Regions from separate parts of the Streptomyces sp. NPDC047853 genome, predicted to be linked through region 2. Evidence: riboswitches for the same ligand, from Rfam matches in the RefSeq annotation. Region 2 holds a riboswitch; each other region holds the start of a gene.

Region 1 (10,408 bases), on a different contig from region 2:
CCTGCGGCCCGAACTTCCGGAACGCCTCGGGGATCTGCGCGCCCTCACGCACCGGGTAGACGAACATGTTCAGCGGCATGTCGTCCTGGAACTCCTTGCTGATCAGGAAGTCGAGGAGCGCCTTGCCCCCCTCGGGGTTCGCGGCGTTCTCCAGCAGTCCCGCGTACTCGACCTGGCGGAAGCAGGTGCCCTGGGCCACGCCCGTCGGCGCGGTGGCCGGCTGCGGGTCGGCGTAGATGACCTCGGCGGGCGGGGAGGAGGCGTAGGAGACGACGAGCGGACGGTCGCCGCCGGCCTTCCTGCCGCCGGACGAACCGGAGAACTCCTCGTTGTACGCCTGCTCCCAGCTGTCGACGACCTTGACGCCGTTCGCCTTCAGCTTCTTCCAGTAGCCCTGCCATCCTCCCCCGCTCTCGGCTTCGCTCGAGCGGGAGGTGCCCCCGTCCCCGTACTTCGCGGCGGTGCCCAGCAGGAAGCCGAGGCCGGGCGAGGAGCTGCCGGCGTTCTCGGTGACGAGCAGGTCCTTGTACCGGGGGTCGGCCAGGTCGTCGAGGGAGTCCGGCGGGGTCAGCCCGTGCTCGTCGAAGTACGCCTTGTCGTAATTGACGCAGACGTCCCCGGTGTCGACGGGCGTGACCCGGTGCTTGTCCTGGTCGGCCCGGTACTCGGGGAGGACCAGGTCGGAGCCCTTCGCCTCGTACGGCTGGAAGATCCCGTTGTCGAGGGCGCGGGACAGCAGCGTGTTGTCGACGCCGAAGAAGACGTCCCCCTGGGGGTTGTCCTTGGTGAGGATGGCCTTGTTGACGGCCTGACCGGCGTCGCCGTCCTCCAGGACCCTGACCTTGTAGCCGGAGCGCTTCTCGAAGGCGGCGACGACGTCCTTCGACGCGGCCCACGAGTCATGGCTGACCAGGGTCACGGTCTTGGGGTCGCCGGACCCCTGACCGTCCTCCGACGACGATCCGCAGGCGGCCAGCGTGCCGACCATGCCGAGTCCGAGGGCCAGGACACTGACCTTCTTGGTGATGCTCACTGAATTCCTCCTGGGTGACCAGGAGAAGACGCGGCCCCGCCCGGGACCCCTGGCGAGGGACCCGGGCAGGGCGCAACAGCTCGAGTGGTGACCGATCTCCCTACCCAGAATGACCTGGGCCAGGTTCGGAGGGTCTGCGGCCGGTGCCGCACTCTCAGCGCTGTGGCGCTCCCCTGTCGGAATATGAAGATGTACTTGTACTGACCTGAGATGACGTACGCGTGATACTGACGCCGGTCAGGTTACCGCTCGCTCGCGGCGAGCTGACCACACGCCCCGTCGATCTCCTGGCCACGGGTGTCCCGGATCGTCACCGGCACACCGTGCGCCGCGATCGCCTCCACGAACGCCTTCTCGTCCTCGGGCCGCGAGGCGGTCCACTTCGAGCCGGGCGTCGGGTTGAGCGGGATGAGGTTGACGTGCACGGGCCTGCCCTTGAGCAGCCGCCCGAGCCGGTCACCGCGCCACGCCTGGTCGTTGATGTCGCGGATCAGCGCGTACTCGATCGACAGCCGGCGCCCCGACCGCTCCGCGTACTCGAACCCGGCGTCCAGCACCTCGCGCACCTTCCACCGCGTGTTGACCGGGACGAGGGTGTCGCGCAGCTCGTCGTCGGGCGCGTGCAGCGAGATGGCGAGGCGGCACTTGAAGCCCTCGTCGGCGAACCGGTGGATCGCCGGCACGAGGCCGACGGTGGAGACGGTGATGCCGCGCTGGGAGAGCCCCAGCCCGTCGGGCTCGGGGTCGGTGAGCCGGCGGATGGAACCGACGACGCGCTTGTAGTTGGCGAGGGGCTCGCCCATGCCCATGAACACGATGTTGCTGAGCCGGGCCGGACCACCGGGGACCTCCCCGTCGCGCAGCGCCCGCATCCCGTCCACGATCTGGTGCACGATCTCGGCGGTGGACAGGTTCCGGTCCAGGCCGGCCTGCCCCGTGGCGCAGAACGGGCAGTTCATGCCGCAGCCCGCCTGGGAGCTGATGCACATGGTCACCCGGTCCGGGTAGCGCATCAGGACGGACTCGACGAGCGTCCCGTCGAACAGCTTCCACAGCGTCTTGCGCGTGGTGCCCTGATCGGTCGACAGGTGCCGGACGACCGACATCAGCTCGGGCAGCAACGCCTCCCGCAGCCCCTGCCGCGAGCCGGCCGGGATGTCCGTCCACTGCTCGGGGTCGTGCGCGTACCGCGCGAAGTAGTGCTGCGAGAGCTGCTTCGCACGGAACGGCTTCTCGCCGATGGCGGCGACGGCCTCCTTGCGCTCGGCAGGCGTGAGATCGGCGAGGTGCCGCGGCGGCTTCTTGACTCCGCGCGGGGCGACGAATGTGAGTTCTCCGGGCTTAGGCATGACGTTCCCAGTGTCGCAGATCCACTCGGGTGACCCGCGACCGTCGCCCGCTCCGGCGGTCGTCGGCGGTTTCCCCAGGTCACCCGCCGGGTGACCGCGGAACGGCGCACGGCGCGACCTCGTACGGATCGCACGCGTCGAGGCGGATGAAGCGAACGGGGCGCACCGGGAGGCGGCCGCCCGCCTCGGGGCGCCGGCGCCTCCCCCGCGGCGGACGCCGGGGGAACGGCGTCGTGCCCCGACCGCGGGCGCCGCGGCCGCGAGCCCGACCGCAGGGCGTTGCCGTCGACGCCGGTAAGGGGTGGTGGTGCCGCCCCGGAACGCACCGCGCCCCTCCCGCGAGGGCGGCCCGGTCGTGCGGCCGCGGGTGCGGAAGGGGCGGGGAGGCGGCCGGTACGACCAGCAGCGGTGGACCCGTGCGTCGGCCGGCCGGGACGGTCCGAGGGTCAGCCCGATCCGACGAAGATCACCAGCAGGAGCCACACCACCGGCGCCGTCGGCAGCAGGGAGTCCAGGCGGTCCATGATGCCGCCGTGGCCCGGGAGCAGCGTGCCCATGTCCTTGATGCCGAGGTCTCGCTTGATCATGGACTCACCGAGGTCGCCCAGCGTGGCGCTGACGGCGACCGCGAGGCCGAGCAGCAGACCCTGCCACCAGGTGCCGTCGTCGATCAGGAACTGCATGCACGGGGCGCCCGCCGCCATCGCGAAGCCCACCGCTCCGAGCAGGCCCTCGCGGGTCTTGCCGGGGCTGATGCGCGGAGCGAGCTTGGTCCTGCCGAACCGCCAGCCCACCGCGTAGGCGCCGGTGTCGCTGACGACCGTCAGCGCCAGGAAGACCAGCACGCGCCAGGCGCCGTCGTCCGCCATGAGCATCATCGTGACGAACGTGGCCAGGAAGGGCACGTAGAACGCCGCGAACAGGCCCGCCGTGACGTCTCTGAGGTAGCCCTCCGGCGGCTCGGTCATCCGCCACACGAGGACCGCGAGCGCCGTGAGCGCCATGGCGACCCACGCGCCCTCGGAGCCGCGCACGTACCCGGCGACCACCATCGCGGCGCCGCCGATCGCGAGCGGTACGAGGGGCGCCTTGATTCCCTTGCGCTCCTCCAGCCGCGTGGTCAGCTCCCACAGGCCCACGACGACGGCGATCGCGACCACACCGACGAAGACGGCCTTGACGACGAACAGCGACGCGATGATCACCGCGCCGAGCCCGACACCCACCCCTATCGCGGCACCCAGGTCACGCCCCGCGGTCTTCTTCGGCTGCGGCCGGTGCTGCGCCGGCTGCGGGGCGTCGGGCATGGGCTCCGGATTCTGCGGCACCGCCGCATACGGCTGCGCCGACGGGTTCTCGTCGCGGTGTGTGCTGTCGCGATGTGTGCGGTCGCGGTGTGCGTCGCGATACGGCTCATCGCGGAACGCCTCGTCCCGGGACAGGGGGCCGCTCGGCCGAGCGGCCCCCTGGTCGCCGTCCTGGGCACCGCCGTGTTCGGGTACGTCGGGCACGATGGGCATGGGGCGAGTCTGCTGCGCGTAGTGCGCATCGTACGCGGGACCCGCCGGGGCAGCGCCCTGGACAGGTCCCTGGTCGGACGGCCCCCAGTACCCGGCTTGTGGCGGCGCTCCCCAGGAAGAGTCGTTCATCAGACCTCGAGCAGCTCCGCTTCCTTGTGCTTCAGGAGCTCGTCCACCTGGGCGACGTACTTGGCGGTGGTGTCGTCGAGCTCCTTCTCCGCACGACGGCCCTCGTCCTCGCCGACCTCGCCGTCCTTGACCATCTTGTCGATGGTGTCCTTGGCCTTGCGGCGCACGGAGCGGATCGAGACCTTGGCGTCCTCGCCCTTGCTCTTGGCGACCTTGATGTAGTCGCGGCGGCGCTCCTCCGTCAGCTCGGGGAACACCACCCGGATGATGTTGCCGTCGTTGCTGGGGTTGACGCCCAGGTCGGAGTCGCGGATCGCCTGTTCGATGTTGCGCAGGGCGCTCTTGTCGAAGGGGGTCACCACGGCCATGCGCGGCTCGGGCACGGAGAACGAGGCCAGCTGGTTGATCGGCGTCGGCGCGCCGTAGTAGTCGGCCACGATCTTGTTGAACATCGCCGGGTGCGCACGGCCGGTGCGGATCGCGGCGAAGTCCTCCTTGGCGACCACGACGGCCTTCTCCATCTTCTCCTCGGCCTCGAGGAGGGTCTCTTCGATCACCACTTGCTCCTGCGTGTCTTGAGTAGGCCCGGACGCGGTTCCCTGTCGGGACGGCGGCCGGCTGCGTCGCGTTCTTCCTGCACGGTTCCCGACCGGTGGGACATTGTCCATCCCCCGGCCCGGTCCCGTCCCGTCCGTCCCCCGGACAGGTGGCGTCCGCGGACAGGGGGTGGTCTCCGGGTCAGTCCCGGCTGCCTTGGTCACCCACAAGCGTGCCGATCTTCTCACCCTTGACGGCGCGGGCGATATTGCCCTCCTTCAGGAGCTCGAAGACCACGATCGGAAGGCTGTTGTCACGGCAGAGCGTGACGGCCGTGGCGTCGGCGACCTTCAGGTCCCGGGTGATGACGTCGCCGTAGCCGAGCGCGTCGAACTTCACGGCGTCCGGGTTGGTCTTGGGGTCGGAGTCGTAGACCCCGTCCACGCCGTTCTTGCCCATGAGCAGGGCCTCGGCGTCGATCTCGAGGGCGCGCTGGGCGGCCGTGGTGTCGGTGGAGAAGTAGGGCATGCCCATACCGGCGCCGAAGATGACCACGCGGCCCTTCTCCAGGTGGCGCACGGCGCGCAGCGGGATGTAGGGCTCGGCGACCTGGCCCATGGTGATGGCGGTCTGCACGCGGCAGTCGACGCCCTCCTTCTCCAGGAAGTCCTGGAGGGCCAGGCAGTTCATCACGGTGCCGAGCATGCCCATGTAGTCGGAGCGGGCGCGGTCCATGCCGCGCACCTGCAGCTCGGCGCCACGGAAGAAGTTGCCGCCGCCGATGACGATCGCGATCTCGGCGCCGTCCCGGACGACGGCCGCGATCTCGCGGGCGATGGCGTGCACCACGTCGGGGTCGACGCCCAGGCCCCCACCGCCGGAGAACGCCTCTCCGGACAGCTTCAGCATGAAGCGGCCGCGTACTTTGCCGTCGTCGCTCTTCTCGGCCTTGGTGGTCATGGAGATCTCGCCTCTTTTACGTGGGTCACACACACGAAGGAGGCCACTGCCGGTGGGGGCGTGATTCGCATCCCGTACGCGGCAATGGCCTCCTCGTCAGATCTGCTGTCGTCCGCCGCCACGCGCGCGTGCGCCAGGGCATGCGCGAACGGCGCCGACGACTGCTGTCGACCCTACCGGGGTCGAGCGTCCGTCGCGGTACGGACTCAGATGCCGACCTTGATGCGCGAGAAGCGCTTCAGGGTGACACCGGCCTCGTCCAGCACCTTCTGGACCGACTTCTTGTTGTCCAGGGCGTAGGGCTGGCCGAGCAGGGTGGCGTCCTTGAAGAAGCCGTTGAGGCGACCCTCGACGATCTTCGGCAGGGCGGCCTCGGGCTTGCCCTCGGCGCGGGTGGTCTCCTCGGCGACGCGGCGCTCGGACTCGACGACCTCGGCCGGCACGTCCTCCTTGGAGAGGTACTTCGGCGCGAAGGCGGCGATGTGCTGGGCGATGCCCTTGGCGATCTCGGCGTTCGGCTTGTCCAGCTCGACGAGGACACCGATCTGCGGGGGCAGGTCGGGCATCGTGCGGTGCATGTACGCGGTCACGAAGCCGCCGGAGAACTGCGCGAAGCGGTCCAGGACGATCTTCTCGCCGAGGTTGGCGTTGGCCTCGTCCACGTACGCCTGGACGGTCTTGCCGGGCTCGATCTCGGAGGCGAGCAGCGCCTCGAGGTCGGCCGGGGCGGCCTTGGCGACGTGCTCGGCGATGGTCTTCGCGACGTTCTGGAACTTGTCGCCCTTGGCGACGAAGTCCGTCTCGCACTTCAGCTCGACGAGGACACCCGAGGTGTTGTCGTCGGCGATGATCGAGACGACGGCACCGTTCTCGGCAGAGCGGCCCTCGCGCTTGGCGACGCCCTTCTGGCCCTTGATACGGAGCGCCTCGACGGCCTTCTCGACGTTGCCCTCGGCCTCGTCCAGCGCCTTCTTGCAGTCCATCATGCCGGCGCCGGTGAGCTCGCGGAGCTTCTTGACGTCAGCGGCGGTGTAGTTCGCCATGATTCCGGAATCTCTCTCGAAGTCTGAAGATCTACGGGCCGGACGGCGGGGGCTTCGTGGGCCCCCGCCGTCCAGAACCCGAAGGTGGTGAGGGGTCAGGCCTGCTCGGCGTCCGCGGCCGGGGCCTCGGCGGCGGGAGCCTCGGCGGGCTTCTCGGCGTCGGCGGCGGGGGCCTCGGCGTCGGCCGCCGGGGTCTCGGCGTCGGCGGCGGGGGCCTCGGCGGGCTTCTCGGCGTCGGCGGCCGGAGCCTCGTCGGCCTTCTTCTCGCCCTCGAGCAGGTCGCGCTCCCACGCGGCGAGCGGCTCGCCCGCGGCCTTGTCACCCTCGGCGCCCTTGCCGGCACCGGAACGGGCGATGAGGCCCTCGGCGACGGCGTCGGCGATCACGCGGGTGAGCAGGGTGACGGAGCGGATCGCGTCGTCGTTGCCCGGGATCTTGTAGTCGACCTCGTCGGGGTCGCAGTTGGTGTCGAGGATGGCGACGACCGGGATGTTGAGCTTCCGGGCCTCGCCGACCGCGATGTGCTCCTTCTTGGTGTCCACGATCCAGACGGCGCTGGGCACCTTGGACATCTCGCGGATACCGCCGAGGGTCTTCTCCAGCTTGGCCTTCTCGCGGGAGAGGACCAGCAGCTCCTTCTTGGTGAGGCCGGAGGCGGCCACGTCCTCGAAGTCGATCTGCTCGAGCTCCTTCAGGCGCTGCAGGCGCTTGTAGACGGTCGAGAAGTTGGTGAGCATGCCGCCCAGCCAGCGCTGGTTGACGAAGGGCATGCCGACGCGGGTGGCCTGCTCGGCGATGGCCTCCTGCGCCTGCTTCTTCGTGCCGACGAACATGACCGTGCCGCCGTGGGCGACGGTCTCCTTGACGAACTCGTAGGCGCGGTCGATGTACGACAGCGACTGGAGCAGGTCGATGATGTAGATGCCGTTGCGCTCCGTGAAGATGAAGCGCTTCATCTTCGGGTTCCAACGACGGGTCTGGTGACCGAAGTGGACGCCGCTCTCCAGCAGCTCCCGCATCGTGACGACGGCCATGGCCGTATCTCCTTGATTTTCTCGGTTGTGCCGCGCGAGCCGGACGGCTCCCGCGCCTGACGCCCGCGATGCGCCTGCCGCAAGGGACCGAGGGGCGCTGACACGAGCCTTTGCGGGCCTCGTGTCGGGGCGTGCGAAGTCGACCCGGTGACCCGGATCGCCATCAGAAGTGTACGGGACCCACGGGGCACCGGGTGACGCGGCTGTCCACAACCGCGGGGCGGTCCACAGGGCGGGGCGACGAGGGCCCCGGGTGCGGCACGGTTTCCCGCATGCGAGTGAGGCGATGGGTGTGCGCGGGGCGAGGGGCGGGACTGTGGGCGGTCGTGTGGCTGCTGCCGTTCGTGGCGGTCCCGGGGCCGCCGCGGACGGCGGCGGTGGTGACGGCCGGGGCTGCCGGAGCACTTCCGGACCCGTCCGTTCCGGCTGTGGCCCACGTATGGCCGGTCGGCGCCCGTCCCCCCGTCCTACGGGGCTGGGAGGCCCCGGCGACTCCCTACGGCCCGGGCCACCGCGGCGTCGACCTCGCCGCGGCCGCCGGGGCCCCGGTGCGGTCGGTGGCGGCGGGGAGGGTGTCGTTCGCGGGCCGGGTGGCGGGGAGGGGCGTCGTCTCGGTGGAGCTGACCGGGACGGGCGACCCTCCCCTGCGGACGACGTACGAGCCGGTCGAGGCCTTCGTGGCGCGGGGCGACGAGGTCGCGGCCGGCGAGGCGCTCGGCACGGTCGAGCCCACCGGCTCGCACTGCGCGGGCTGCCTGCACTGGGGCCTGCTGCGCGGCGAGGTCTACCTGGATCCGCTGTCCCTGCTGCCGCCGTGGCTGCTCGACGGAGGTCCGTCGAGGCTCCTGCCGGTGCTGGGGGTCCCACTGCCGCACACCTCGGGCAACCGTGCGGCCGGGGCGGGGCGGTCCGGCGCGGAGGTCGCTCCGTGACGCCGGACGAAGGCGCCGGTCGCCGTGGCCGTCGGGAGACGCGGGTACCCGGACCCCTGCCCGTCGGCCGGCCCGGCCGCGCCCTCACCGGACGGCCCTCCCCGACGCCGGACGAAGGCATCGGACACACCTGAACACCCGGTCACCCGGTCACCCGGTCACCCGCATGCCGGTGTGCCCGGCCGCGCCCGGCCGGTCAGCCCCGTACGCCTCGCAAGGCCATGGAGACAGCGGCCTCGGTGATGGCCGTCGGTTCCTCCGCGGCACCCAGCTCGATCCTCCGCACGGCCGCGTCCACGACCCCCTGCAGCAGCATCGCCGCGAGCCGCGGCTGCTCGTGCCCCATCTCGCCCAGCGCCTCGACGATCATCGCGATCAGCCCGCCGTGCGCCGCCCGGATCTTCTCCCTCGCGCCGGCGTCCAGCTCGCTCGCGGAGATGGCCACGACGGCCCGGTGCCGCCGGTCCCCGACCAGGTCGAGCTGGGTGCGCACGTACGCCTCGACCTTGGCCTCTGCGGACGCCTCACGCTCCATCGCCGCCTCGACCTCCGCGGCCCAGACCGGGAAGTCGACGGCGCACAGCTCCTCGACGACCGCCGCCCGCGAGCGGAAGTACTCGTAGACGGAAGAGCGCGCGAGGCCCGTCCGTTCGGCGAGGGCGGGGAAGGTCAGCGCCTCCGTTCCGCCGTCGGACAGCAGGGAGCGTGCCGCGTCCAGCAGGGCGGCACGCTGCATCGACCGGTGCTCGGCCACGGAGGCCGCTCGAATCCTTGGCACGCCCCCACTTTACGGACGCGCCACCCCGTACGGGAGTCACTCGTCCGGCCACGCGACCGGCCACGGAACCACCGGCAACGCCATCGGCCGCACATCACCGCAGGTCAGCGGCCGAATCCCGCCAGCTTCCCGCGCAGCTGCAACACCGACTTGGTGTGGATCTGGCTGACTCGGCTCTCCGTCACACCGAGCACGTTCCCGATCTCGGCGAGCGTGAGCCCCTCGTAGTAGTAGAGCGTGACGACGGTCTTCTCCCGCTCGGGCAGCGTGTTGATCGCCCGCGCCAGGAGCCGTCGCAACTCGCGGTCCTCGGCGACCTCCACCGGGTTGTCGGCGGCGGTGTCCTCCAGGGTGTCCATGAGGCTCAGCCGACCCCCGCCCTCCCCACCGGCGTGCAGCAACTCCTCCAGCGCCACCACGTTGGCCAGCGACAGCTGGCTGAAGACCGCGTGGAGATCCTCCACCGCGATCCCCAACTCGACGGCCACCTCACTCTCCGACGGGGTGCGGCGCAGTCGCGCCTCGAGCGTCGCGTAGGCGCGTTCCACGTTCCGCGCCTTCTGGCGGACCGACCGCGGGATCCAGTCAAGGGCCCGCAGTTCGTCGATCATCGCGCCACGGATCCGGGTGATCGCGTACGTCTCGAACTTGATCTCCCGGTCGACGTCGAACTTCTCGATCGCGTCGATCAGCCCGAAGACCCCCGAGGAGACGAAGTCCGCCTGCTCGACGTTGGGCGGCAGCCCCACGCTCACCCGGCCTGCCACGTATTTGACCAGGGGCGAGTAGTGCAGGATCAGCTGTTCCCGCAGCCGCTCGTCCCCCGTCGCCTTGTACGACCGCCACAACTCGTCGAGCGTCGAGGGGGCGGGCGGTCGCACGCTGCCACCGTCACGGGCGGCTGGGGGGATCGCCGCCCGTTCGGGCCCGGAGGTGTGCTGGGGCATTCGTCGCCTTGTGCCGTTCTGCCGTGGTGCGGGTGCCTGGTGGGGTCGCCGGTCTGCTGTCTGGTTGTCGCCTGCTGTCGGACGTCTGCGTGGGGGTCTTCGTGAGCGTAGCGTGACTGGACTGTCGCGGTGCGCGAAGAACGATG
Region 2 (10,408 bases):
GGCGGACGGCGATGAGCTGGCCTTCCCTGATCAGCTGGCGTACGCGGGTCACCTCGACGCCGAGCATCTCGGCGATGTCGGGGACGGTGAGCCAGGCAGGCACGAGCGCGTCGGTCTTTGCGTCAATCTCGGTCACGCCCACAAGCCTGCCATCCGGCACTGACAGTGGGAAACCGGACCCGTCCGTCACGGCATCCGGGCCGGGGGCGGAAGGCCTCGGAAAGATACGGAAGGGCTAGGCCGTCGCCGCCTTGAGCGGTCTCGCCGGGTCGGTCAGCAGCCGCGGGTCCATCCTCGTGCCCGCCTGGATCAGGCGTCTGCCCTGCGCCAGGTCCCGGGGACGGCCGACCGCCAGCAGGGCGACCAGGCGGTCCTCGCGCAGCCAGCAGACCGACCAGGCGGGCCCCGCGGGGTCACCGCGCCAGAGGGTGGCGTCGGCGGCCGTGTGGTGGCCGGCGTACTGGACGAAGCGGCCGAACTGCTCGGACCAGAAGTACGGCACGGGGTCGTAGGCCTCGGGGGCCTCGTCGGCGGGGGCGCCGACGATGGCGGCGGCGACCGTGCGCGGGCCCTGGAGGGCGTTGTCCCAGTGGTGCACCAGCAGCCGCTCCCCGTAGCGGGCGGAGGGGAAGGACGCGCAGTCGCCGACCGCGTAGACGTCCGGTGCGGAGGTGCGCAGGCGGTCGTCGGCCGGCACGTCGCCGTGTTCGCCGAGGTCGATCCCCGAGCCGGCGAGCCACGCGGTGGCGGGCCGGGCGCCGATGCCGACGACGACCGCGCCGGCGGGCAGCCGGGAGCCGTCGTCGAGGACCACGTGCCCCGTCCCCCCGTCCGCGGCGGGCTCGACGCGCTCCACGCGCGCGTGCGTGCGCAGCACGGCGCCGGCTTCGGCGTACCAGGCGGCCATCGGCGCGGCGACCTCGGCGGGCAGCGCGCCGGCGAGGGGCCGGTCGGCGGCCTCCACGACGGTCACCGCGCAGCCCGCCTCCCGCGCGGCGGTGGCGAACTCGGCGCCGATCCAGCCGGCGCCGACGACCACGATGTCGTGCTGCCGGGCCAGCACCGGGCGCAGCCGTTCGGCGTCGTCCAGGGTGCGCAGCAGGTGCACGCCGGGCACGCCCTCGGCGCCGGGGAGCCGGACCGGTTCGGCTCCGGTCGCGAGGACCAGGGCGTCGTAGGGCACGGGTCCGGCGGAGGTGTCCAGGAGGTGGGCGCCGGGACGGACGCCCAGGGCCTCGCAGCCGAGCCGCAGGGTGATGTCGAGTGCCTCGAAGTCGACGTCGAAGGCGGAGCCCTCGGCGGTGCCGAGCAGGACGGCCTTGGACAGCGGGGGCCGGTCGTACGGCTGGTGCGGCTCGGCTCCGATCAGGGTCACGGTGCCGGTGAAACCCTGCTCCCGCAGGGCGACGGCGGTCTGCACGCCCGCCATGCCCGCGCCCACGACGACCACACGGCGCTCCGTGTCCGCCGCCCGTTCCCGGGTCTGCTCCTGCGTCTGCTCGCTCACCTGATCACCTTAGACACCTGACGTTCTGTCAGTCAGTGCTCGTGCGGAGTGACCTGCTCCACAACGCTCGTCCCGCTGCCCGGCCGCGACTCCCACTCCCAGGTCTCCTCCAGGCGCACCCGGCCGTCGGGCAGCTCGACGACGGTCGAGACGCAGTGGCCCGAGGACGTGCCGCCGTCGGTCCCGAGCTGCACGTACCGGAAGTCGAGCCGGTCGCCCTCCCGGGTGCCCACCAGGCGACCGAGGACCACGTCGCCGCCCGCGTACTCGGCCCACACGGCGCCGTCCCGCTCGTGGTAGCCGAACCGGGTGCGGGTGCCCACCTGGCCGGGCGCCTGGTCGGCGACCGGGGCGAGGACGAGACCGTCGAGTGAACGCGCCATGGGCACGGGCTCCCTTACACGTGTGCTGGGCCGCGGGCTAGGGTGGCCAACGTAAGGCACTCGCGGGAGCCCGGACGCACCGGGCTGAGAGGGAGGCTGGCGGCCTCCGACCGTACGAACCTGATCCGGGTCATGCCGGCGAAGGGAGGGGCTGGACGCCCATGTCGTCTCCGTCACACACGTCGTCCCGTGCATCCGACGTCCTGGTCGTCGGCGGCGGGATCATCGGCCTGGTCACGGCCTGGCGGGCCGCGCAGCGCGGGCTGGCCACGGCCCTCGTCGACCCGGAGCCGGGCGGCGGGGCCGCCCAGGTGGCGGCCGGGATGCTGGCCGCCGTCACGGAACTTCACTACGGCGAGCAGACCCTGCTCGCCCTGAACCTCGCCTCGGCCCGCCGCTACCCCGAGTTCGCCGCCGAGCTCGCCGACCGCACGGGCCACGACCTCGGCTACCGCCGCTGCGGCACCCTCGCCGTCGCGCTGGACGCCGACGACCGCGCCCACCTGCGGGAACTGCACGCGCTCCAGCAGCGCTCGGGGCTGGAGGCCGAGTGGCTGTCGGGGCGCGAGTGCCGCCGCCTGGAACCGATGCTCGCGCCGGGCGTGCGCGGCGGGCTCCGGGTGGACGGCGACCACCAGATCGACCCCCGGCGGCTGGCCGCCGCGCTCCTGGCCGCCTGCGAGGGCGCGGGCGTGGTGTTCCACCGGGTGTGGGCCGAGCGGCTCGCCATCGGGCGCGGGGAGCGGGCCACGGGGGTGGTCACGGCCGACGGGACGGTGCTGGAGGCCGGGCAGGTGGTGCTGGCCGGGGGCAGCCTGAGCGGGCGGCTCGCCGGGGTCCCGGACGACGTGCTGCCGCCGGTGCGGCCCGTGAAGGGGCAGGTGCTGCGGCTGGCGATGCCGGCGGCGCACGGGCCCCTGCTGAACCGGACGGTCCGCGCCGTGGTGCGCGGCAACCCGCTCTACCTGGTGCCCCGGGAGAGCGGCGAGCTGGTCGTCGGCGCCACCAGCGAGGAGCTGGGCTGGGACACGACGGTGACCGCGGGCGGCGTCTACGAGCTGCTGCGCGACGCCCACGAGCTGGTCCCCGGCATCACCGAGCTGCCCCTGACGGAGACCCGCGCAGGCCTGCGCCCGGGGTCCCCGGACAACGCCCCGCTGCTGGGCCCGACCGGCCTGGAGGGGCTGCTGCTGGCCACCGGGCACTACCGCAACGGCGTCCTGCTCACCCCCGTGACCGGTGACGCCATGGCGCACGTCCTGACCACCGGGGAGCTGCCGCCCGAGGCCCGGCCCTTCACCCCGCGGCGTTTCAGCGCCGCTCCCGCACTCTCGGAGCAGCCCGCATGAACATCTCCGTCAACGGCGAGCCGCGCGAGGTGGCTCCCGGCACGGCCCTGGACGCCCTGGTGGGCACGCTCACCGCGGCGCCGTCCGGAATCGCCGCCGCCCTGAACGAGACCGTCGTCCCGCGCGCGCGGTGGTCCGCCACCGCCCTGGCCGACGGCGACCGCGTCGAGGTCCTCACCGCTGTCCAAGGAGGCTGACCATGGCCGACGATCCCTTCGTCCTCGGCGGTACGGCGTACGCGTCCCGCCTGATCATGGGCACGGGCGGGGCGCCCAGCCTCGATGTGCTGGAGCGGGCTCTCCTGGCCTCCGGCACGGAGCTGACGACCGTCGCGATGCGGCGGGTGGACGCCTCGGTGCACGGATCCGTGCTGTCCGTGCTGGAGCGGCTCGGCATCCGGGTGCTGCCGAACACGGCCGGCTGCTTCACCGCCGGGGAGGCCGTCCTCACCGCCCGGCTGGCGCGCGAGGCGCTCGGCACGGACCTGGTCAAACTGGAGGTCATCGCCGACGAGCGCACCCTGCTGCCGGACCCGATCGAGCTGCTGGACGCGGCGGAGACGCTGGTCGACGACGGGTTCACGGTGCTGCCGTACACGAACGACGACCCGGTCCTGGCGCGGAAGCTGGAGGACGTCGGCTGTGCGGCGATCATGCCGTTGGGCTCGCCGATCGGGTCCGGGCTCGGTATCCGCAACCCGCACAACTTCGAGCTGATCGTGGAGCACGCGCGCGTGCCGGTGATCCTGGACGCGGGGGCCGGTACGGCGTCCGACGTGGCGCTCGCGATGGAACTGGGGTGCGCGGGGGTGATGCTCGCGTCGGCGGTCACGCGGGCGCAGGAGCCGGTGCTGATGGCCGGCGCCATGCGGGCCGCGGTCGAGGCGGGGCGGTTGGCCCGGCGGGCGGGACGGATCCCCCGGCGGCGTTTCGCCGAGGCGTCCTCCCCCACGGAGGGCATGGCGGCGCTGGACCCGGAGCGGCCCGCTTTCTGAGCACCGGCACGCGGGTCCGCCGCTCCGGTGGGGTACGTCACAGGTGCGCTGCAGTACCGCTCCCGATCGCCGACGGCGACACGGGGTGTCCGTGGTGGCTCGTACACTCACCTGCGTGGACACGACCCTTCAGGACCCCCTCGTCGGGCAGCTGCTCGACGGCCGGTACCGCGTCGAGGCGCGGATCGCGGTCGGCGGGATGGCCACGGTCTACCGGGCCGTGGACACCCGCCTGGACCGCGTGCTCGCGCTGAAGGTGATGCACCCGACGCTCGCGACCGACGCCACCTTCGTGGAGCGCTTCATCCGGGAGGCGAAGTCCGTCGCCCGGCTCGACCACCCCAACGTGGTGCAGGTCTTCGACCAGGGTGCCGAGGGGGCGTACGTCTACCTGGCGATGGAGTACATCGCCGGCTGCACCCTGCGCGACGTGCTGCGCGAGCGCGGGGCGCTCCGGCCGCGGGCCGCGCTGGACATCCTGGAGCCGGTGCTGGCCGCGCTCGGCGCCGCGCACCGGGCCGGGTTCGTGCACCGCGACATGAAGCCGGAGAACGTGCTGATAGGGGACGACGGCCGGGTCAAGGTCGCCGACTTCGGGCTGGTCCGGGCCGTGGACACGGTGACGCACACCACCGGGTCCGTCCTCGGCACCGTGTCCTACCTCGCGCCGGAGCAGATCGAGCACGGCACCGCCGACCCGAGGGTCGACGTGTACGCCTGCGGTGTCGTCCTGTACGAGATGCTGACCGGCGGCAAGCCCCACGAGGGCGACTCCCCGGCCCAGATCCTCTACAAGCACCTCCACGAGGACGTCCCGCCGCCGTCGGCCGCCGTCCCGGAGATGGCGTACGAGCTGGACGAGCTGGTCGCGACGGCCACCGCCCGCAACCCCGAGATCCGTCCGCACGACGCCGTGACCCTGCTCGCGCAGGCGCGCGTCGCACGCGCGGCGCTGAGCGCTGAGCAGCTGGACGCGGTGCCGCCGCAGGCGATCGGCGGCGAGCACGACAACGCCGAGGACCGCACGAGCGTGATCCCGCGCGCCCTGACCTCCCCGGTGCGCCCGCTGCCCGTCGACGAGGACGGGGGCGGCGACCGGGCCCACGCGTTCCCCGCGGACGGCATCGACCGCACCAGCCGGCTGACCGCTCCCCCATCGCCGCCGCCCCGGCGCCGGCGCCCGGAGCTGCGGCGCGGCCCGCTCGCGATCGTCGTCGCCGTCCTGCTGGTCCTCGGGGTCGGCACGGGCGTCTGGTACATCAACTCCGGCCAGTTCACCAAGGTGCCGGCGCTGCTGTCCAAGAGCGAGGCCGAGGCCCGGGACCGGCTGGAGGACTCCGGCCTGGACGTCGGCAAGGTCCGGCACGCCTACAGCGACACGGTGGAGCGCGGGAAGGTCATCAGCACGGACCCCGGCGCGGGCGCCCGCATCCGCAAGAACGACTCGGTGTCGTTCACGATCTCCGACGGCCCCGACACCGTGAAGCTGCCGGACATCGCGGGCTACCGGCTGGACCGCGCGCGGACCCTGCTGAAGGACGAGGGACTGGAGCCGGGCATGGTGACCCGGGAGTTCAGCGAGGACACCCCCAAGGGCTTCGTGGTCTCCACCGAGCCGGCCACCGGCACCACCGTGCGGGCCGGCTCGGCGGTCGCCCTGGTCGTCAGCAAGGGCAGCCCCATCGACCTCCCGGACGTCACCGGTGACGACCTGGCCGACGCGAAGGCGGAGCTGACCGAGGCCGGTCTGAAGGTGAAGGTCGCCTCCGCGCAGGTGCACTCCGAGTACGACCGGGGCCAGGTCGCCCGGCAGACGCCGGACCCGGGCAGCCGGGCGGCCGAGGGCGACACGGTGACGCTCACGGTGTCCAAGGGACCCGAGATGATCGAGGTGCCGGACGTGGTCGGGGACAGCGTCGACGACGCCAAGCGGAAGCTCGGGGAGGCCGGCTTCGAGGTGGACGAGGACCGGGGTCTGCTCGGGCTGTTCGGCGACACCGTGAAGGACCAGTCCGTGGACGGCGGGGACACGGCCCCCAAGGGCTCCACCATCAGGATCACCATCAGGTGACGGCTCTCGCGGTCCGGAGCGGCGGCCAGGCGTGACACCCTGAACGGGTGAACAGTCAACAGTCCGCCCTCTCCCCCGCGCCCGTCCGCAACCCCGTCGGCGGTCACGTCCCCGTGGCCGGGGGCCTGCACTCCGTGGGCCTGTCCTACGCCCGTGAGCTGAAGGCCGAGGCCGTGCAGGTCTTCGTCGCCAATCCGCGCGGCTGGGCCACGCCGGCGGGCAACCCGAAGCAGGACGAGGCGTTCCGGGAGACCTGTGCGGCGGAGTCGATCCCCGCGTACGTGCACGCGCCGTACCTGATCAACTTCGGTTCGCACACCGAGGCGACGGTGGAGCGGTCCGTGGACTCGCTGCGCCACTCGCTGCGGCGCGGGCGGGCGATCGGCGCGCTCGGCGTGGTCGTGCACACCGGCAGCGCGACGGGCGGCCGGGACCGGTCGGTGGCGCTGAAGCAGGTGCGGGAGTACCTGCTGCCGCTGCTCGACGAGCTGACCCACGACGACGACCCGTACCTGCTGCTGGAGTCGACCGCCGGCCAGGGCGCCTCCCTGTGCTCACGGACCTGGGACTTCGGGCCCTACTTCGAGGCGCTGGACGCCCACCCGAGGCTCGGCGTGTGCCTGGACACCTGTCACGTCTTCGCGGCCGGGCACGACCTGACCGGCCCGGCGGGCATGCACCAGACCCTGGACCTGCTGGTGGACACGGTCGGCGAGGGCCGGCTGAGGCTGATCCACGCCAACGACTCCAAGGACGTGGCCGGCGCCCACAAGGACCGGCACGAGAACATCGGCGCCGGCCACATAGGCGAGGACCCGTTCCGGGCGCTGATGACCCACCCCGCGACCGAGGGGGTGCCGCTGGTCATCGAGACGCCGGGCGGCAAGGAGGGCCACGCGGCGGACGTGGAGCGGCTGAAGAAGCTGCGCGACGGCTGACCGCCGCGGGAGGCCGCCCAGCGGTCAGAGGTCGGGGCCGTCCCCGGGTTCCTCCTGGTAGGAGTAGCGCTGCTCCCGCCACGGGTCGCCGATGTTGTGGTAGCCCCGCTCCTCCCAGAAACCGCGGCGGTCGGCGGTCATGTACTCGATGCCCCGGACCCACTTCGGGCCCTTCCAGGCGTACAGATGCGGGACGACCAGCCGCAGCGGGAAGCCGTGCTCGGCGGTGAGCAGCTCGCCGTCCTTGTGGGTGGCGAAGAGGGTGCCCTCGGCGGCGAAGTCGGACAGCCGGAGGTTGGAGCTGAACCCGTACTCCGCCCACACCATGACGTGGGTGACGGCGGGCGCGGGCGGGGCGAGGTCCAGGATGGTGGCGGCCGGGACACCGCCCCACTCGGCGCCGAGCATGCTGAACTTCGTGACGCAGTGCAGGTCGGCGACGACCGTGGTGTACGGCAGGGCGGTGAACTCCTCGTGGGTCCAGCCGCGCTTGTCGCCGTCGGCGGTGGCGCCGAAGACCCGGAACTCCCAGCGTTCGGGGCGGAACTTGGGCACCGGACCGTAGTGGGTGACCGGCCAGCCACGCTGGAGCCGCTGTCCCGGCGGGAGCTCGAACCGCTGCGCTCCTTGCGAACCGCCTTCTCCCGATTCGTTTCCCACCGGCTGACCCATGCCTCCATCCTGACAGACCCGGACCGATGCCCCTGACCCACCCCTCTTACATTCGGGCAAAGTAACGCGATATGGACTAAGCCTGTACTTACTTACTAAGTCGAGACTTACTGGACGATCTTCCCGGGCGGTGCAATCATGCGGCGCAACAGGCCGGTTCCCGTTCGAAGGAGCGTCAAGCGATGCAGGGCGACCCCGAGGTCATCGAGTTCCTCAATGAGCAGCTGACCGCCGAGCTCACGGCGATCAACCAGTACTTCCTGCACGCGAAGCTGCAGGACCACAAGGGCTGGACCAAGCTCGCGAAGTACACGCGCGCGGAGTCCTTCGACGAGATGCGTCACGCCGAGGTGCTCACCGACCGCATCCTGCTCCTGGACGGCCTGCCGAACTACCAGCGGCTGTTCCACGTGCGGGTCGGCCAGACGGTCACCGAGATGTTCCAGGCCGACCGGGAGATCGAGATCGAGGCCATCGACCGGCTGCGCCGGGGCGTCGAGGTGATGCGGGCCAAGAACGACATCACGTCGGCCAACGTCTTCGAGGCCATCCTCGCCGACGAGGAGCACCACATCGACTACCTGGAGACCCAGCTGGACCTGATCGAGAAGCTGGGCGAGTCGCTCTACCTGTCGACGGTCATCGAGCAGACGCAGCCGGACCCGTCGGGGCCGGGCTCGCTCTGAGGGCCGAGGGCTCCCGGGGCACGTCCTAGGCGGCTTCGGGAAGCTCCGCGAGGACCGGTCCGCCCTGGTCGGCCAGCTCCCGGCGGGGGCAGGCGCCACGGCCGAGGAGTGCCTGGATGCGGCGCACGCAGCCGCCGCAGTCGGTGCCCGCCTTGCAGGCGGAGGCGATCTGCCGGGGCGTGCAGGCGCCGGCTTCCGCGTGGCCCTTCACCTGTTCCTCGGTGACTCCGAAGCAGCTGCAGACGAACACGCGGTTCACCTCCCGAGCGGGTACAAGGTCGTGCCGTACCGCCGAAGACCGGAAGGCCCGCTGATCGGTGAGGCAAACCTAACCTTACCCATCACGCAAGATCGACAAAAGTGGAGGGGGCGCGGATCGTGTGTGACCCGCGCCCCATTCACCCGCCCCTGCGAGGGGCGCACCGTCACTGGTCCCGGTACATCTCCGCCACCAGGAACGCCAGGTCGAGCGACTGGCTGCGGTTCAGGCGCGGGTCGCAGGCGGTCTCGTAGCGCTGGTGCAGGTCGTCGACGAAGATTTCGTCGCCGCCGCCCACGCACTCGGTGACGTCGTCGCCGGTCAGCTCCACGTGGATGCCGCCCGGGTGGGTGCCCAGGCTCTTGTGCACCTCGAAGAAGCCCTTGACCTCGTCGAGCACGTCGTCGAAGCGGCGGGTCTTGTGACCCGAGGCCGCCTCGTAGGTGTTGCCGTGCATCGGGTCGGTGATCCAGGCGACGGTCGCGCCGGAGGCGGTGACCTTCTCGACCAGCTCGGGGAGCTTGTCGCGGATCTTGTCCGCGCCCATGCGGACGATGAAGGTCAGCCGGCCCGGCTCGCGCTCGGGGTCGAGGCGCTCGATGTACTGCAGCGCCTCCTCGGCCGTGGTGGAGGGGCCGAGCTTGATGCCGATCGGGTTGCGGATGCGCGAGGCGAACTCGATGTGCGCGTGGTCCAGCTGCCGGGTGCGCTCGCCGATCCACACCATGTGCGCGGAGACGTCGTACAGCTGCCCGGTGCGCGAGTCGATCCGCGTCAGCGCCGACTCGTAGTCGAGCAGCAGCGCCTCGTGCGAGGAGAAGAACTCGACGGTCTTGAACTCCTCCGGGTCGGTGCCGCAGGCCCGCATGAAGTTCAGCGCGTTGTCGATCTCCCGGGCGAGCTGCTCGTAGCGCTGGCCGGAGGGGGAGGACTTCACGAAGTCCTGGTTCCAGGCGTGCACCTGGCGCAGGTCGGCGTACCCACCGGTGGTGAAGGCGCGCACCAGGTTCAGCGTGGACGCCGACGCGTGGTACATGCGCTTGAGCCGCTCGGGGTCCGGGATCCGGGCCGCCTCGGTGAAGTCGAAGCCGTTGACGGAGTCGCCCCGGTAGGTCGGCAGCGTCACGCCGTCGCGGGTCTCGGTCGGCTTGGAGCGCGGCTTCGAGTACTGGCCGGCGATCCGGCCGACCTTCACCACGGGCACGGACGCGGCGTACGTCAGGACGGCGCCCATCTGGAGCAGCGTCTTCAGCTTGTTGCGGATGTGGTCCGCGGACACCGCGTCGAAGGCCTCGGCGCAGTCGCCGCCCTGGAGGAGGAACGCCTCTCCCTTGGCGACGGCCGCCAACCGGGCGCGCAGCTGGTCGCACTCGCCCGCGAAGACGAGCGGCGGATACGACTCGAGGTCCGCGATCACTGCGCGCAGAGCCTCGGTGTCGGGGTACTCGGGCTGCTGCGCCGCGGGCAGGTCTCGCCAGGTGTTGCCAGCGCTCGGGCTGGTCTTAGCGTTCACGGTCACCCCTCAACCCTACGGGGTCCCGTCCAGCGG
Region 3 (10,408 bases), on a different contig from region 2:
GCGGGGGCGCACCGCCCGGCCACAGCACCGCCAGCCCGACCAGCACCGCGACGGTGAAGGGGATCAGGATCGCGGCGATGACCTTCCGCAGGTGCCGGGACACGGGCGCGGCCGGACCGTGACTGTGGGAGTGGCCGTGGCCGCCACCGGTTCCGTGGCCTCCGCCACCACCGTGACCGCCTTGGCCTCCGTCACCACCGTGACCGCCTTGGCCTCCGTCACCACCGTGACCGCCTTGGCCTCCGCCACCACCGTGACCGCCGTGGCTTCCGTCACCTCTGCCACCGCCGTGAGCGCCGTGGCATCCGCCACCGCCGTGACCGCCATGAGCGAAATGCCCGCCGCCCGTGTCGTGTCTGGCGTCTCCCGCGCCGGGTGCGGCGTGGGGGCCGTGCGGGGCGGATCCGGCCGCGCGGCCGTCGCCGTCCTCGGCGCCCGGGCCGCGGCGGGGCTCGTGCGGCGGGAAGGGGGGATGCTGCGGTGTGGTCACCGACCGATCATCGCAAGAACGAGGGGGGCCCTCTGTTCACCGCGCCCGAATTGACGCTAGCGTGGGGGCACCTTTGTACACGCGGGAGCTCGGAGCACCGGGCTGAGAGGGCGCTGACCTCCGTCCCAGCGATGTTTCACGGGAAACGTCACCGATACCGAGTGATGTTTGCCACGAAGCGTCTGCCGACGGAAGCCGCTGCGTCGACCGCCGAACCTGTTACCGGGTAATGCCGGCGTAGGGAGTAGGTCTCATGACCATCAAGGACGCACGCACGCCTGCCTCCGCGCAGAACTCCGCCCAGGAGGAGCCCGCGGAGACCGGGAAGTCCATCGGCTGGCACAAGGCGTACGTCGAGGGCTCGCGTCCCGACCTGCGGGTGCCGGTCCGTCAGGTGCACCTCACCAATGGGCAGTCGGTCACGCTGTACGACACCTCTGGCCCGTACACCGATCCGCTCGTCGACACCGACGTCCGCAGGGGGTTGTCGCCGCTGCGGGAGAACTGGATCATCGCCCGCGGGGACACCGAGGAGTACGCGGGCCGCCCCGTCCGTCCCGAGGACGACGGGATCAAGCACACCTCTCCGCGCGGCGGCCTGCGCAACCTCGATGCCGTCTTCCCCGGCCGCCCGCGTCAGCCGCGCCGTGGGCGGGACGGTGGCGCGGTCACGCAGCTCGCGTACGCACGGCGCGGCGAGATTACCCCGGAGATGGAGTACGTGGCCCTCCGGGAGAACGTGGCCCCGGAAGTGGTCCGCGAGGAGATCGCGGCGGGCCGCGCCGTATTGCCGGCCAATGTCAACCACCCGGAGATCGAGCCGATGATCATCGGCAAGCGGTTCCTGGTGAAGGTCAACGCCAACATCGGCAACTCGGCGGTGACGTCCTCCATCGAGGAGGAGGTCGAGAAAATGACCTGGGCGACCCGGTGGGGCGCCGACACGGTCATGGACCTGTCCACCGGACGCAACATCCACACCACCCGCGAGTGGGTGCTGCGCAACTCGCCCGTCCCCATCGGAACGGTGCCGCTCTACCAGGCCCTGGAGAAGGTCGACGGTCGCGCCGAGGAGCTGACCTGGGAGATCTACAAGGACACGGTCATCGAGCAGGCCGAACAGGGCGTGGACTACATGACGGTCCATGCCGGAGTGCGCCTGGCGTACGTGCCGCTCACCGCGAACCGCAAGACCGGCATCGTCTCGCGCGGCGGCTCGATCATGGCGGCGTGGTGTCTGGCGCACCACAGGGAGTCGTTCCTGTACGAGAACTTCGAGGAACTCTGCGAGATCCTCGCCGCCTACGACGTCACGTACTCCCTCGGCGACGGACTGCGGCCGGGCTCGATCGCGGACGCCAACGACGAGGCGCAGTTCGCGGAGTTGCGCACGCTCGGGGAACTCAACACGATCGCCAAGCGTTTCCACGTACAGACCATGATCGAGGGCCCGGGCCACGTCCCGATGCACAAGATCAAGGAGAACATCGACCTTCAGCAGGAGATCTGCGATGAAGCTCCGTTCTATACGCTCGGCCCGCTGACGACGGACGTCGCGCCGGCGTACGACCACATCACCTCCGGCATCGGTGCCGCGATGATCGCCTGGTGGGGCACAGCCATGCTCTGCTACGTCACGCCCAAGGAGCATCTGGGCCTGCCCAACCGTGACGACGTCAAGACCGGCGTCATCACCTACAAGATCGCCGCCCATGCCGCCGACCTCGCCAAGGGGCACCCAGGTGCACAGGAGTGGGACGACGCGCTGTCCGACGCCCGGTTCGAGTTCCGCTGGGAGGACCAGTTCAACCTGGCCCTCGACCCCGACACGGCCCGGCAGTTCCACGACGAGACCCTGCCGGCCGAGCCCGCCAAGACGGCCCACTTCTGCTCGATGTGCGGGCCGAAGTTCTGCTCGATGAAGATCTCGCAGGACATCCGACGGGAGCACGGGGGCAGCAAGTCCGAGATCGAGGAGGGCATGGCCCAGAAGTCGAAGGAGTTCGCCGCCGCCGGCAACCGCGTCTACCTGCCGATCGCCGACTGAGCCAACGGCTCCGGTGACGAAGGGGGCGGCCCATCGGGCCTGCCCCCTCCCCACCGGGGACCCGCCTCGGCAGACTGGGCGTATGACAGCCACATCCCTGAGCAAAGGTGCCAACCTCGCCGTCGACTCCCCCGCGGTGCGCGTCGAACTCGTCTGGTCCGCCGGGCCGGGCGTGCCCGAGGTCGACGCGTCCGCGCTGTTGCTCACAGCGGCCGGACGGGTGCGGGACGACGGAGACTTCGTCTTCTACAACCAGCCCCGCCACACGTCCGATGCGGTGCGGCACGTGGGCAAGCAGGGCGGTGCCGGCACGGCAGCGGGCGTGACCACCGACGCCGTCGAGGTGGACCTGCGCACGGTCGAAGCGGACGTCGACCGGATCGTCCTGTGCGCCTCGGCGGACGGCGGGACCTTCGGCCAGGTGCCGGGGCTGTCCCTGCGGTTGCTGGACGCGGGCACCCGTGCCGAGCTGGCGCGGTTCGACATGACGGCCGGGACGGAGACCGCCCTGGTCGGCGGTGAGCTGTACCGGCGCCAGGGGAAATGGAAGTTCCGCGCGGTCGGTCAGGGGTACGCCTCCGGGCTGGCCGGGGTGGCCACCGACTTCGGTATCACCGTCGACGACGCGCCGCCCGTGTCCGCGCCCGCCGCCGTCCGGCCGACCGTGGAGACTCCCCCGACTCCCCCGACTCCCCCGACTCCCCCGACTCCCCCGACCCCCACGCCGCCGGCAGCGCACCGGGCACCGGCGCCTCCCGCGGCACCGGCTCCGGCACCCAGCGGTGCAGGACCCCGCCTGACGAAGGGAGAGGAACGCCTGCCCGTCGACATGCGCAAGCGGCTGTCGCTGCGCAAGGAGCAGGTCGCGGTCAGCCTGAGCAAGCACGGGGCGGCCGGTGCCACCGCGCGCGTCGTCCTCGTCCTCGACGCGTCCGGGTCCATGTCCTTCCTCTACTCCAAGGGCGTCGTCGCCGATGTCGTGGAGCGGATGGCCGCCGTCGCGGCGCAACTCGACGACGACGGCGAGATGCAGGCCTGGACCTTCGCCTCGAACCCGGCCCGCCTTCCCGACCTCCGCCTCGGTGAGCTGCCCGAGTGGCTGCGGCTGCACGTCCGCGTGGGCGAGATCAGCCTCTTCCGCCGCGGGAGGAAGAAGGGGCTGCACCCCGAGCAGGTCGACATGCGCGCGGTCGGCATCCAGAACGAGGAGCAGAAGGTCATCGCCGAGGTGCGTGCCTTCGTCCGCGACAACCCGGCGACGGCTCCCACCCTGGTGCTCTTCTTCTCCGACGGCGGCGTCTACCGCAACGCCGAGATCGAGCGGGAGCTGCGGGAGGCGGTGGAGGAACCCGTCTTCTGGCAGTTCGTCGGGCTCGGGCGGTCCGACTACGGGGTGCTCGAGCGGTTCGACACCCTGCCGGGCCGACGCGTCGACAACGTCGGCTTCTTCGCCGTGGACGACATCGGCACCGTCCCCGATCCGGAGCTGTACGACCGCCTGCTGTCGGAGTTTCCGTTCTGGATCACTGCCGCCGGCCGGGCGGGCATCCTCTGACCCGTTGCCCGCCCAGGCCGGAGGCTACTCGGGCCGGTGATCCGGGCCGCCGAAGTCAGGACTGCTGAAGTCCGGACTCGAATAACTCGGACGCTGCGACGCGCCCGAGCCCTCACCGGGACTAGTGAACCCCGGTCGGCCGTATCCCAGGTGTGGCATGCGGCTCGTGGGTGCCGCGGGCCCCGTAGGGTGCAGGGCCGTAGTACCCGGAGCCGCCAACGCCTCCCGCAGGAACGGCAGGATGCCCCGTTCCAGCAGGGCCTCGCGCCAGGCGTCCCGGGCCCGGGCCACCTCCCCGTCGAGTTCGCCGTGCGGACCGGACTCGGCCGAAGGGTGGTTGCGCAGCGCGGTGAGCAGCAGCCCCACCGCGGCGACGAGGATCGCCACCGCGGTCATGGCGCCGAACACCCAGCCTGTGGTGAGCATGGTCTGCGCGAAGGCCTGCCCCGGATCGAGCATCCTGAGGATGTACCCGACGAGCAGGAAGATCGCCGCGGCGGTACCGGCCAGGACGGGAGCCAGGACGGCGACGACGGCTACGGCACCCGCGCCGGTCGCCTCGGCGACCTCGCCCACGGTGGCGGCCAGTCCCCCCGCGCCCGTGCCCGACTCCTCGGAGCCGGACTCGCGCGTGGCGGGCGTCCCGGCGGACGGCGCCGGCCGGCGCAGTTCCTCGCGGGCCTTCACGTAGTGCCGGTACTCGGTCGTGGCCGCCGCGGTGATGAGGGCGGTCGCGTTGAGTGCCATGGTGCGCAGTTGTTCGGAGTTCAGCCGCTGTCCGAGGGCGGCCAGTTCCGGGCGGTGTGGTGCGGAGCGCAGCGCCTCGTCGAGGATCCGCTCGTACTCCTGGCGGTCCTCGTTCGGCAGGTGCTGCGGAACGCTGTTCATGTGCATCCCCCGATGCTCCGTAGGGCTTGGGGCTCGCATGCCAACGAGCCGTCGGGCAGAAACGGAGGGGAGCCTGCTACGGATAAGCCGATGGTAGAGCGGTGACGGTGGCGGGTGACAGGGGGTTTCCAGAAATTGGGTGCCGACCTGTACGCACGCCACCGCCGCCCGAAGCGCCCGGGGAACGGTCAGATGTCGAGCGGCAGTTGCTGGACCAGCAGCTTTCCGGCCATGGTCACCCCGCCGTCCATCGCGATGGCCAATCCGTCCGCGTAGACGTGAGGTCCTTCGACAACGGTACGCGTGTCGTCCTCGCCGTCCTCGGAGCCGACCTCGCCCAGCAGGTAGGGGATGGGGCTGTGGCCGTGAACGATGCGGGTGCCGCCGTACGTGTCCAGCAGTGAGCGCACGGCGTCGGCGCCGCCCTCGTCGCGGAAGGAGAAGCGCTTGGTGAACTTGCGGAACAGGTCCCACACCTCTTCCGCGTCGTTGCGCGTCAGCGCCTCGCGGACGGTGTCGTTGACCTCCTCGATGGAGCGGCCGTAGTCGAGGTAGGTGGTGGTGTCGGAGTGGACCAGCAGGTGCCCGTCGACCTCTTCGAGGGCGTCGAGGCGGGCCATCCACTGCAGGTGGTGGTCCTGCAGACGGTCCATGTCGGTCTTCTGCCCGCCGTTCAGCAGCCAGGCCGCCTGGAAGGTGGCGGTGCCCGCACCGGAGTTGACGGGGGTGTCGCCGAACCGCTTGGCGCCGAGCAGCAGCAGCTCGTGGTTGCCCATCAGTGCCTTGCAGTAGCCGCCGGCCGCGGCGGCCTCGGCGGACAGCCGCATCACCAGGTCGATGACGCCGATCCCGTCCGGGCCGCGGTCGGTGAAGTCACCGAGGAACCACAGGCGCGAGGTCCCCGCGCACCACTGGCCCGCGGCGTCGACGAGGCCCTTCTCCCGCAGCGCGGCCAGAAGCTCGTCGAGGTATCCGTGCACGTCACCGACGACGAACAGCGGCCCCTGCCCCGTGGCGGCCTGCTGCACCACGATCGGTTCGGGATCCACGGCCACCTGGACCGTGTCACCCCGGCGGATGACGGGCAGATCCCGCTGAGTGGGTGTGTACCCCTCCGGACAGGCCTCCTCGTCCCTGGCTTCGGAAGGCGGCGCGACCTCGCTCATGTGCGCGCCGGGGCCGGCGTACGGAGCGGTCTCGTGGACGTACGCGGGCACCCGGAAGTCGCGCACCGTCGCCGTCCGCTCCACCTCGGGTCCCTGACCGGCCCCCTGAGTCATCGACCCCTCCACCATCGCGCCGCATCTGCACCGCTTCGGACTGCCTGGTCGCAGCGGCCCGCGGTGTGTGGGCCCATCATAGGAATGCGGATCGCGCTGTGTGATGACCCAGGGGTGGTGAATCGGAACAGGACTCCGCTTCACTGCGGCATTCGCCCCGATTGGGCCGGTCTTGGACATCCGCAGAGGTGACGCGGTCACGCTCCGGACGTGCCGGCCCGGCGCTGTTACTCGCGCTCGGGTGACCGCGGGGGACTGACCGTCGTGCGGGGCGGACGGCGCTGCGACGACGTACGGATGATCAGCTCGGTCGGTATCACCTGCTCGACCGGCTGCTCGGAGTCGAGTCCCTCGATGGCGTCGATGAGGACCTGGACCACCGCCGTGCCGATGCGGCGGGGCTTGAGCGACAACGTGGTGATCGGCGGCTCGGTGCTCGCATAGACGGTGGACTCGCTGCAGCAGACGAGCAACAGGTCCTCCGGGACACGCAGCCCGTAGCGGCGGGCGGCGGCGAGCAGGTCGGTGCCGTTCGGGTCGAAGAGACCGTAGACGGCGTCGGGCCGGTCCGGGCGGGCCAGCAGCCGGTCGGCGGCGACGGCGCCGGCGCACGGATCGTGTGCCGGGTAGGCCTCGTAGACCGGGTCCTGCCCGACGCGCTCGCACCAGCGGAGGTAGGCGGTGGTCGACAGGTGGGTGTACGTGTCGGTCGTGGTGCCGGTGAGCAGGCCGATCCTGCGGGCGCCGGCGTCCGCCAGGTGGTCGAGGATGCCGAGCACGGCGGCCTCGTGGTCGTTGTCGACCCAGGCGGTCACGGGGAGCGTGCCGGCCGGACGGCCGTCGGAGACGACGGGCAGACCCTGCCTTACCAGCTCGCTGACGACCGGGTCGTGGTCGGAGGGGTCGATGACGACCGTGCCGTCGAGCGCGACGTTGGACCACACGTCGTGACGGGAGGTCGCCGGGAGGATCACGAGGGCGTAGCCGCGGGCGAGCGCGGCCGACGTGGCGGCGCGCGCCATCTCGGCGAAGTACGCGAACTCGGTGAAGGTGAAAGGTTCATCCCCGTACGTCGTCACGGTCAGGCCGATCAGTCCCGACTTGCCGGTGCGGAGCGTGCGGGCGGCGGCCGAGGGCCGGTAGCCCAGTCGGTCGGCGACCTCGCGCACGTGGCGCCGGGTGGCATCCGGGAGTCGGCCCTTGCCGTTGAGGGCGTCGGAGACGGTCGTGATGGACACTCCGGCGGCGGCGGCCACGTCCCTGATGCCCGCTCGACCCGGCCGGCTGCCTCGACGGGAGGTTTCCGCGCGGCTCACCTGGTGCTTCCCTGCTGCTGTCATGGCGAGCCGATAGTAGGGCTCATGGGGTGGGGTAGGGCGGACGCATATGCACGCGTTGACAGTCACGTTTCTGCATGATCATTAAGCTTGAACAGCCATAGAAACCACGCTAGTTGGCGTATCCCAACCCAGTATCTGACGTGTCGACCACCGAGGGCCTGCCCCGTGGCGGATGTTGCGAAGAGGTCTCAACTCACCTGCACGGGGGATGCGCGCCACGGCGCGAGCCACCGGCGCGTAGATATATGTGCGGCGCGCCCCCCGAATCGTGCGCCTTCGTGCACTGATGCCCCTGATGCCAGTGTGACGGAGGAGGTCCGGCCTCCCCTATACGCAGGGGCGCCCAATCCTCTTAAGGTGAGAAGTATTCGACGGTGGTGGTCATGAGGAGGACTGCGGTGAGTGAGACGAGCCCCAAGCTGCGCGCCGAGCTGGAGGGAATCCCCACCTACAAGCCGGGCAAGCCCGCCGCGGCCGACGGCCCGGTGGCCTACAAGCTGTCCTCCAACGAGAACCCGTACCCGCCCCTGCCGGGTGTGATGGAGACGGTGACGGCCGCGGCCTCGTCGTTCAACCGGTACCCGGACATGGCCTGTACGGCCCTGATGAGCGAGCTGTCGGACCGGTTCGGGGTCCCTCTCTCCCACCTGGCCACCGGTACCGGATCGGTGGGTGTGGCCCAGCAGCTGATCCAGGCGACCTCGGGGCCGGGCGACGAGGTGATCTACGCCTGGCGGTCCTTCGAGGCGTACCCGATCATCACGCAGATCAGCGGCGCGACCTCCGTGCAGGTACCCCTGACCTCCGGCGACGTGCACGACCTGGACGCGATGGCGGCCGCGATCACCGACCGGACCCGGCTGATCTTCGTCTGCAACCCCAACAACCCGACGGGCACGGTGGTGCGGCGGGCCGAGCTGGAGCGGTTCCTCGACCGGGTGCCGAGTGACGTCCTGGTGGTCCTCGACGAGGCGTACCGCGAGTTCATCCGCGACCCCGAGGTCCCGGACGGCGTCGAGATCTACCGTCGGCGGCCCAACGTCTGCGTCCTGCGGACCTTCTCCAAGGCGTACGGCCTCGCCGGCCTCCGGGTCGGCTTCGCGATCGCCCACGAGCCGGTGGCGGCGGCGCTGCGCAAGACGGCGGTGCCGTTCGGGGTCAGCCAGATCGCGCAGGAGGCGGCGATCGCCTCGCTGCGTGCCGAGGACGAGTTGATCGGCCGGGTCGGCTCGCTGGTGTGCGAGCGCACGCGCGTGGTCGACGGGCTGCGTGCGCAGGGCTGGACGGTGCCGGAGACCCAGGCCAACTTCGTGTGGCTGCGGCTGGGGGAGCGGACGGTCGCCTTCGCGGGCGCGTGCGAGCGGGCCGGTGTGGTGGTCCGACCGTTCCCGGGCGAGGGTGTGCGGGTGACGGTCGGGGAGAGCGAGGCGAACGACATCTTCCTGAAGGTGTCGGAGGAGTTCCGCCAGGAGATGTAAGCCGTCGTACGGCCGGTTGGACTGTGCGGCGGTCAGGTGCGCCGCACAGTCCTAGGCGTCGACGAGTTCGACGCGTACCGGGTCGCCGTCGCGCACGGTGGCCAAGAGGCGCGGGTCGCCGTCGAGGCGCCCGAGCACGTTGCAGGGACTCGCCAGGCGGCACTCGTCGCCCAGCGAGATCGGCGTGGGCCCGTACGGGAGCGCCAGAGCGTCGCCGTCGGTCCAGAAGGCCACCGTGCCCGGTTCTACGACCTGCCGGGCGTCCGTTTCACGTGAAACCGGCACGCCTGTGTCGAAGTACACCTCTTCACCCCAGGTGTGGGCGGAGGCGGTGAGCGGCAGGACCTTCAGGAGGGCCTGCGCGGTCGGCGTGTCGTCGAGTGCCGCGGTGAGGTGACCCGCGGGCCACGAGATCCGTATCTTCATGCGGCGGATTCAACAAGATGTTGAAGTCCTTGCCAAGGGGTTGACGTCACAGGGGACCCCCCTTCCGGTGTCGAAAAGCAGTAAGTCATAATTGCTTGTGAATGTGAACGCGTTCACAAGCGTGTCCCGGTTGCGCCCGAGATAGGTGTGACATACACGCTCAAACTGCCGGTGACACGGCGAGTGGCAACGCAAGGAGAGTGACGACGTGGACTTGGCTCTGGCGCCGGAGACGCTGGCGCGATGGCAGTTCGGCATCACGACCGTCTACCACTTCCTGTTCGTCCCGCTGACGATCTCGCTGGCCGCCCTCACGGCCGGTCTGCAGACCGCCTGGGTCCGTACCGAGAAGGAGAAGCACCTCAGGGCCACCAAGTTCTGGGGCAAGCTCTTCCTGATCAACATCGCCATGGGTGTGGTCACCGGCATCGTGCAGGAGTTCCAGTTCGGCATGAACTGGTCGGACTACTCCCGCTTCGTCGGTGACGTCTTCGGAGCTCCGCTCGCCTTCGAGGCGCTGATCGCCTTCTTCTTCGAGTCCACCTTCATCGGCCTGTGGATCTTCGGCTGGGACAAGCTGCCCAAGAAGATCCACCTGGCCTGCATCTGGATGGTCTCGATCGGCACCCTGCTGTCGGCCTACTTCATCCTCGCGGCCAACTCCTGGATGCAGCACCCCGTCGGCTACCGGATCAACGAGGAGAAGGGCCGCGCCGAGCTGACCGACTTCTGGGCGGTGCTGACCCAGAACACCACCCTCAACCAGGTCTTCCACAGCTTCTCGGCGGCCTTTCTGACGGGCGGCGCCTTCATGGTCGGCATCGCCGCCTTCCACCTGATGCGCAAGAAGCACATCCCGGTGATGCGGACCTCGCTCCGGCTCGGCCTGGTCACCCTGGCGGTC

Evidence for each region. A riboswitch is a leader RNA that binds a small molecule or an ion and turns the genes downstream of it on or off. The one in region 2 is predicted to bind thiamine pyrophosphate.
Region 1: another riboswitch for thiamine pyrophosphate. It lies ahead of ACGF5T_RS24355 (thiamine ABC transporter substrate-binding protein); the one in region 2 lies ahead of thiO (glycine oxidase ThiO).
Region 3: another riboswitch for thiamine pyrophosphate. It lies ahead of thiC (phosphomethylpyrimidine synthase ThiC); the one in region 2 lies ahead of thiO (glycine oxidase ThiO).

What each region holds. Positions count from the first base shown of each region.
Region 1 is NZ_JBIDCI010000013.1:197,288-207,695, reverse strand. Features, by position in the region: gene ACGF5T_RS24355 (thiamine ABC transporter substrate-binding protein) at 1-1,033, opposite strand, end outside; TPP riboswitch at 1,113-1,218, opposite strand; gene rlmN (23S rRNA (adenine(2503)-C(2))-methyltransferase RlmN) at 1,276-2,382, opposite strand; gene ACGF5T_RS24345 (phosphatidate cytidylyltransferase) at 2,829-4,031, opposite strand; gene frr (ribosome recycling factor) at 4,031-4,588, opposite strand; gene pyrH (UMP kinase) at 4,770-5,528, opposite strand; gene tsf (translation elongation factor Ts) at 5,735-6,571, opposite strand; gene rpsB (30S ribosomal protein S2) at 6,667-7,605, opposite strand; gene ACGF5T_RS24320 (M23 family metallopeptidase) at 7,878-8,537, shown strand; gene ACGF5T_RS24315 (TetR/AcrR family transcriptional regulator) at 8,734-9,291, opposite strand; gene whiG (RNA polymerase sigma factor WhiG) at 9,420-10,262, opposite strand.
Region 2 is NZ_JBIDCI010000010.1:85,935-96,342, reverse strand. Features, by position in the region: gene ACGF5T_RS20055 (Rv2175c family DNA-binding protein) at 1-136, opposite strand, end outside; gene ACGF5T_RS20050 (NAD(P)/FAD-dependent oxidoreductase) at 236-1,507, opposite strand; gene ACGF5T_RS20045 (hypothetical protein) at 1,540-1,890, opposite strand; TPP riboswitch at 1,943-2,054, shown strand; gene thiO (glycine oxidase ThiO) at 2,052-3,239, shown strand; gene thiS (sulfur carrier protein ThiS) at 3,236-3,436, shown strand; gene ACGF5T_RS20030 (thiazole synthase) at 3,439-4,233, shown strand; gene pknB (Stk1 family PASTA domain-containing Ser/Thr kinase) at 4,349-6,304, shown strand; gene ACGF5T_RS20020 (deoxyribonuclease IV) at 6,352-7,242, shown strand; gene ACGF5T_RS20015 (sulfite oxidase-like oxidoreductase) at 7,267-7,914, opposite strand; gene bfr (bacterioferritin) at 8,097-8,600, shown strand; gene ACGF5T_RS20005 (bacterioferritin-associated ferredoxin) at 8,626-8,859, opposite strand; gene ACGF5T_RS20000 (class II 3-deoxy-7-phosphoheptulonate synthase) at 9,026-10,378, opposite strand.
Region 3 is NZ_JBIDCI010000002.1:430,030-440,437, forward strand. Features, by position in the region: gene ACGF5T_RS05945 (YibE/F family protein) at 1-490, opposite strand, end outside; TPP riboswitch at 562-751, shown strand; gene thiC (phosphomethylpyrimidine synthase ThiC) at 744-2,537, shown strand; gene ACGF5T_RS05955 (VWA domain-containing protein) at 2,620-4,092, shown strand; gene ACGF5T_RS05960 (hypothetical protein) at 4,117-4,986, opposite strand; gene ACGF5T_RS05965 (metallophosphoesterase) at 5,169-6,275, opposite strand; gene ACGF5T_RS05970 (LacI family DNA-binding transcriptional regulator) at 6,488-7,600, opposite strand; gene hisC (histidinol-phosphate transaminase) at 7,999-9,078, shown strand; gene ACGF5T_RS05980 (cyclophilin-like fold protein) at 9,130-9,504, opposite strand; gene ACGF5T_RS05985 (cytochrome ubiquinol oxidase subunit I) at 9,713-10,408, shown strand, end outside.